DNA from 2 places in the Pseudoalteromonas sp. Angola-4 genome. Region 2 is predicted to be linked to the other one. Evidence: predicted binding sites of a transcription regulator. Region 2 holds the regulator's gene; the other holds the start of a gene.
What was found. The regulator ArgR, encoded in region 2, controls arginine synthesis, uptake and breakdown. The targets are predictions, from matches to a motif close to ANTGAATANNTATTCANT.
Positions count from the first base shown of each region.

Region 1: a site for ArgR is predicted at 1,438-1,455, ahead of gltB (glutamate synthase large subunit). Genes of this name have one in related genera too.

Region 1 covers NZ_JAQREK010000002.1:383,485-386,913, forward strand. The annotation lists gene gltB (glutamate synthase large subunit) at 1-1,337, opposite strand, end outside; gene PSH48_RS04165 (Grx4 family monothiol glutaredoxin) at 2,186-2,524, opposite strand; gene PSH48_RS04170 (Fe-Mn family superoxide dismutase) at 2,792-3,373, shown strand.
Region 2 covers NZ_JAQREK010000009.1:4,991-8,419, reverse strand. The annotation lists gene ispB (octaprenyl diphosphate synthase) at 1-430, shown strand, start outside; gene mdh (malate dehydrogenase) at 525-1,457, opposite strand; gene argR (transcriptional regulator ArgR) at 1,682-2,149, shown strand; gene PSH48_RS11585 (Dyp-type peroxidase) at 2,146-3,045, opposite strand; gene PSH48_RS11580 (ABC transporter ATP-binding protein) at 3,089-3,429, opposite strand, start outside.

The DNA.
Region 1 (3,429 bases), on a different contig from region 2:
TTACCCGCATCTTGCTCGGTAAGCTCTTCAAACGGGGTTAAACGCTTAACGTTTTCTTCAAGCCATGACTTATAAGGATGACGCGATTTTAAATCTTGGTCGATTTCGTCTGAGTGCCAAATCTTGCCTAATTTAGTATCAATTACTAACAGCTCACCTGGCCCTACACGGCCTTTTTCGACCACTTCATCTGCAGTGTAATCCCAAATCCCTACCTCAGAGGCAAGTGTAATAAAGCCATCTTGGGTAATAACATAGCGCGCTGGACGCAGACCATTTCTGTCAAGGTTACAGGCTGCAAAACGCCCATCAGACATAACAATGCCCGCAGGGCCATCCCACGGTTCCATATGCATAGAGTTAAAGTCGTAAAATGCGCGTAAGTCATCATCCATAGCACGGTTTTTCTGCCATGCAGGTGGCACAAGCATACGCATAGCACGGAATAAATCCATGCCACCGGCTAAAAACAGCTCCAGCATGTTATCTAAGCTTGAAGAGTCAGAGCCGGTTTCGTTTACAAACGGCGCTGCACTTTGTAAATCAGGAATAAGTGGCGATGAAAACTTATACGAACGTGCACGAGCCCATTGGCGGTTACCTTCAATGGTATTAATTTCACCATTATGCGCTAAATACCTAAATGGTTGTGCTAAAGGCCAACGCGGCTGAGTATTAGTAGAAAAACGCTGATGGAATACACAAATAGCGCTGGTCATACGAATATCAGCTAAGTCTAAATAAAAGTTAGGCAAATCTGCAGGCATCATAAGGCCTTTATAGATAGTCACTAACCCCGATAAACTCGCAATATAGAACGACTCATCCTCTGCTAAACGCTTTTCTGCACGGCGACGTGCTACATATAAACGTCGCTCTAAATCTTTAGAGCGCCATCCTTCAGGCGCACTAACAAAAATTTGCTCAAAACCAGGTAATTGCTGTGTAGCAATTGGCCCTAGCATTGAAGGGTCAGTAGGCACTTCACGCCAACCGAGTATTTTAAGTGTTTCTTGTTCTAATTCTTCACATAAAACCTGTTTTGCAGCTTGTGCTAAAACGGGATCTGAATTTAAGAAAACCATGCCTACGGCGTAATTTTTACCTAAGTGCCAATTATGCTCACTCGCAATAGCACGGAAAAAACTGTCAGGTTTTTGTAGTAATAAACCACAGCCGTCACCTGTTTTACCATCGGCAGAAATACCACCGCGGTGCTGCATGCGATCAAGTCCAGTAATAGCTGTACGAATAAGCCGATGACTAGCTTGACCATTTACTTGGGCTATTAAGCCAAAGCCACAATTATCTTTTTCTAATGTTGAGTCGTATAACATAGACCCCTCCCTTGCTGCACTGTTAACGTGAATGAACTGCTCGACGATTTGCTAACAGACGCACAAAACTAGCCTCTATAGTAAATAGAGTCAATATTATTTTGAATACATATTCACATTCTTGAATATTTCTCACTTCAAGGCAAGGTTTCTTTTTTACCCATAAGTTTTAACAATTAGCGCTTATTTGCGCGTTATTTTTTCATGACACTGGTGTCAATTTTAACATTTTGTAAAAACAAAGGCGTTAAAGCAATACCCTTTACGTAAACGTAAAGCACCAAAGCAATGAATAAATATTCACTAATTTCCCACAGGTTCAGTTAACATTTAGATAGTTTAATGCGTTTTAAATAAATTAGAGGTTTAGGATCACGCTTTTTTAGCGTTCATTAGTATAGTTATTAATTGTGGTGTCGTTTTTAGTGCAGATGTAGTGAATTTTTATTTAATGCCAATTCGCTTGATTGAGCGAACTATTGTAAGGCTGGAAAAACGTGTTGATAGCTGGGCAAAAAACTCGCTATTTAGTTGTTCTAAAAAGAATTTTTAAGCGCAGATAGCGACACGTTTAGCCCCGCAAAATGATTACGTCTTATTGCGCATTGATATAAAACTCATATTTTAATTAAAATTCGCGCTTATATTAAGTAGCTTTGTTGCTTACTTATCCTGACTAGGTGCACCTAAACAAGGAGCAAGGGGTGAGTTTGCAAACTATTGAGCACAAATTAATAGTTATAATCACCCACTGATGGGCTGAACAAGAGATTAAGACGTAATAAAGTTATATATAGGCACAAAAAAGCCACGTAAAACGTGGCTTGAATAATCTAGCAAAGTAGCAATTACTCTGCGTCAGCTTCTTTATACTTAGCTGCAGTTTCAGTGATCAGTGGCTGTAATTCACCACGTTGAAACATTTCAATGATAATGTCACAACCACCTACTAATTCGCCCTCAACCCAAAGCTGTGGGAAAGTAGGCCAATTTGCGTATGCTGGTAACTCAGCGCGAATATCTGGATTAAGTAAAATATCAACATAGGCAAATGGTTCGCCACATGACATTAGAGCTTGTGACGCTTGTGAAGAAAAACCACAATTTGGTAATTTAGGCGACCCTTTCATGTAAAGGATAATTGGGTTTTCTGAAATCTGCTGTTTAATTTTATCAATGGTTTCCATCTACAACCTCAAAATGACGATAGCTTGATATACCTAGGGCTTGAAAATAAATCATTGTGGCCACAGATATATAACTTAAAATGGGCAAATAAAGCCGCAATTGAAATAGTCTTTAGCAATAGCATTGCTGTTTGCTTAAACTTGAGTAAAATACTCAACAATTATAGTAACACTATATTTTCGTTTGGTATAGGTAAGTGGTCTGTTCTATCAGGCATTACGTACTATCAAGCGAGTTATCAACCAAAAGAAGATGGAGATAAAAAAATGGCATTTGAACTACCGTCACTACCATATGCAATTGATGCACTTGAGCCTCATATTTCACAAGAAACTCTTGAGTATCACCACGGTAAGCACCACAACACATACGTTGTTAAATTAAACGGTTTAATTCCAGGTACTGAATTTGAAAATAAATCTTTAGAAGAGATTGTTTGTTCATCTGAAGGTGGCGTATTTAACAACGCTGCACAAATTTGGAACCACACTTTCTACTGGAACTGTCTATCTCCAAATGGCGGCGGCGAGCCAACAGGTGCTATCGCTGACGCTATTAACGCTAAATGGGGCTCTTTTGACGCGTTTAAAGATGCATTAAACGACAAAGCGGTTAATAACTTTGGTTCTAGCTGGACATGGTTAGTTAAACTAGCTGACGGTTCATTAGATATCGTAAACACGTCTAACGCAGCAACGCCGCTTACAGACGAAGGTGTTACACCAATCCTAACTGTGGATTTATGGGAACACGCTTACTACATTGATTACCGTAACGTTCGTCCTGATTACCTTAAAGGTTTTTGGGCGCTTGTTAACTGGGAATTCGCGAACGCTAACTTCGCTTAATTAGCTATTATACGCTGATTTAAAAAGACGCCTCGGCGTCTTTTTTTATGCCTTTA
Region 2 (3,429 bases):
TGCAGCTATTATTACCGAGCAAGATAATAGTGTGTTAGATGCGCTTAATTTATATGGTATGCATTTAGGTACTGCTTTTCAGTTAGTTGATGACGTGCTTGATTACAACGCAGACGCTGACCAATTAGGTAAAAATATTGGTGATGATTTAGCAGAAGGTAAGCCAACCTTACCGCTAATATACGCTATGAAGCACGGCAGTGATCAGCAAAGAGCCCTTATTCGTGATGCCATTGAGCATTGCAATGGTATGGATAACCTTGAGGCTATTTTAACGGCACTTAAACAAACCAACGCACTTGAATTTACAATGCAAAAGGCGCAGCAAGAAGCAGACAAGGCCATTGCCTGTTTAGACTTTTTAGCAGAGTCGCAGTACAAGCAAGCGTTAATCAGCTTAGCGCGTATAGCTGTAGAGCGAGATCACTAACTTTGCAGCCTCCCTTAATTAGTATTTAAGGGCCATAATTTTCGAGCAATAAAAAAGCCTGCATAAGCAGGCTTTTTTGTGCATAACTTGGCTATTACGCCATGAAATCAACACCTTCTTTGATGTCTTTTTTCAGTGTCTCAAGCATATCGTTCTTCGCTTTTTCTTCAAATGCGCTTAGCTCGCCGTAAGAAAGAATTTCTTCAACGCCGTTTTTACCTAAACGTACTGGGTGTGCAAAATACTCTGCATCACCATCTTCAACAGCAACGTATGCGTAATCTACAACATCTTCACCTTGTAGGCCTTTAACTAAAGACATACAAAAACGTGCTGCAGCAGCACCCATTGATAATGTAGCTGAACCACCACCTGCTTTAGCATTTACTACTTCAGTACCTGCATTTTGGATACGTGGAGTAAGTGCAGCAACTTCGTCTTCAGTGAAAGTTACGCCTTCAACTTGAGAAAGTAGAGGAAGAATAGTTGTGCCAGAGTGACCACCAATTACTGGTACTTTAACTGTAGCAACGTCTACGCCTTTAAGTTCAGCAACAAATGCTTCTGAACGAATCACGTCAAGCGTAGTAATACCAAATACACGGCTTGCATCGTATGTACCTGCTTTCTTGAACACTTCAGCAACAATCGGTACTGTGCCGTTTACTGGGTTAGTAATAATACCCACAAGTGCTTTAGGACAACTAGCTACAATGCCTTCAGCTAGTGTTTTAATGATACCGGCATTTACGTTAAATAAATCTGCACGATCCATACCTGGTTTACGTGGCATACCCGCTGGGATTAAAACAATATCAGCACCGTCAAGCGCTTTGTTTAAATCGTCTGCGCCAAAACCTGCTACTTTAACATCAGTTGGGATGTGTGATAGGTCAACAGCAACACCTGGTACAACTGGTGCAACATCGTAAAGTGATAATTCAGAACCAGCTGGTAAGCCTGTTTTTAATAGTAAAGACAATGCTTGACCGATACCGCCTGCAGCACCTAATACAGCAACTTTCATTGGAATTCTCCGTCATTTGAGGTAGGAAATACTTGTGGCCCTTAAGATAATGAAATTAGCGCCTAAAAACAAATTTATCGGGCCTATTTTGCGATATTTTCGACCATAGTTGTAAACTTTGGTGGTTTATCGCATCAAACTGTCAAGTTGACTAAACAACTGCTGCATAATTATTCATTTTTGTGTAGTATTTACAGCATAAATAACAATAATGAATAAAGACTATGCAACCTCAAGATAAACAAGAAGCATTGGTAAAAGCGTTTAAATCACTTTTAAAAGAAGAAAACTTTGGCTCTCAAGGCGAAATAGTTGATGCGCTTAAAGAGCAAGGCTTTGACAATATAAGCCAGAGTAAAGTGTCACGCATGTTAAGTAAGTTTGGTGCTGTGCGTACCCGCAACGCTAAACAAGAAATGGTTTACTGCCTACCCGCTGAAATGGGAGTGCCGACAGCTAAAAGCCCATTACGCCAGTTAGTCATTGATATTATGCATAATGAAATGATGATCATTATTCGCACTAGTCCAGGCGCTGCGCAGCTTATTGCCCGCTTACTTGACTCGTTAGGAAAGGCCGATGGTGTATTAGGTACTATTGCCGGAGACGATACTATATTTATTGCCCCAGCAAAAATCTCTGAAATAGACGTCACACTTGAACGAGTACGTATTTTATTTGATACGGTTTAAATTTGCTTTAAAAAACCAACTGAGGGGGCAAAAAAAGCTGACCCCATATCGGCTTGAGTAAAATCAAGCCAATGGTCGTAACACTCCCCTTTTCCTATGCGGCTGTTAAGTACCTTTTCAAACGCACTTCCCGATGCAGAGCATGTAATACTTAGCATGCCTTGCTCGTAAACATCGCCATACGGCATGCTTTGGTTAAGCAGTATTGCTTGGCCGCTCTCATCTTTTAGCTCACTTCTAGTCGCGTGGCTAGTATCTACCTTTGGCTCAATTAAGGTGTTATCTAAACGTGTGCGCCCCATAATGTGTTCTTGCTCGCTTAGTGATAAATGCTGCCATACGCTCAGGTCATGCTTATAACGCTGTACATGAATATAGCTGCCTTGGTGTTCAAAGCTGTCGGGGTTATTAACCAGTGCCGTGATTCGTTTTTGGCGTCCATGTGGGGTGTCGCCTGCATAAATAAAGCCGTTAAAGTCTCGCCCATCTAAAAACCTAAAATTGCGAATTTGTTCAACCAGCTCTACATCGGGCGAAAACAACTTTAATATTTGCAATGCAAAAAGGTGATTAACATCTTCTCGGTCTGAGCGAATTTGTATGAATAAATCACATGGCTGTACGCGCATAACAAAATCACTGTGATTTATATTAGGAAAGCTTTGCAGCTCGCTTGGGATATATTCAGGTAGTATATGCGGCCAATATTGCGCGCCTATAGCCACCATGCAAGAGAGCATGGCTTCGGAGAACTGATCACTAAACTCTTCTTCAATTGCGCTTACGCGCTTAAGCTTTGCGCGCAATGACTCGTCTTGACCATCAAATACATTAAAAAATAAATGCAAACCGTGTAAGTTTGCTTCAGCACAAATCCCAGATTGCGCTTGCGCCATTGTTATTCCTTAGCTTTATAAAACACAGCGAATAACACATTTGTTATGATTCGAAAAAATTCACCGTGTGAGGTTTTATTTTTATTATAACCTGCTCATTTATTTCAAATGACTGGCCATATTGTGCGGCAACTTCAATCTCTTGCTCTGCAATTACAACAGTGTAAACATAAGCCGAGCCTATAAACCGACGGCTTAAAATGCTCACACCTTGAGGGTTATCGGCCTGCGTATTTTGCGCAAGCTCAATATGGTGTGGACGAATATACACCACCCCTTTTATTGCACTGTGCGTATGCTCATGCTGCGATTGCACGACACCAAAAGGCGTTGTGTATTCAGTTGCCGTTAACACTTCTGCGCCTAAGTATATGCCCTGACCCA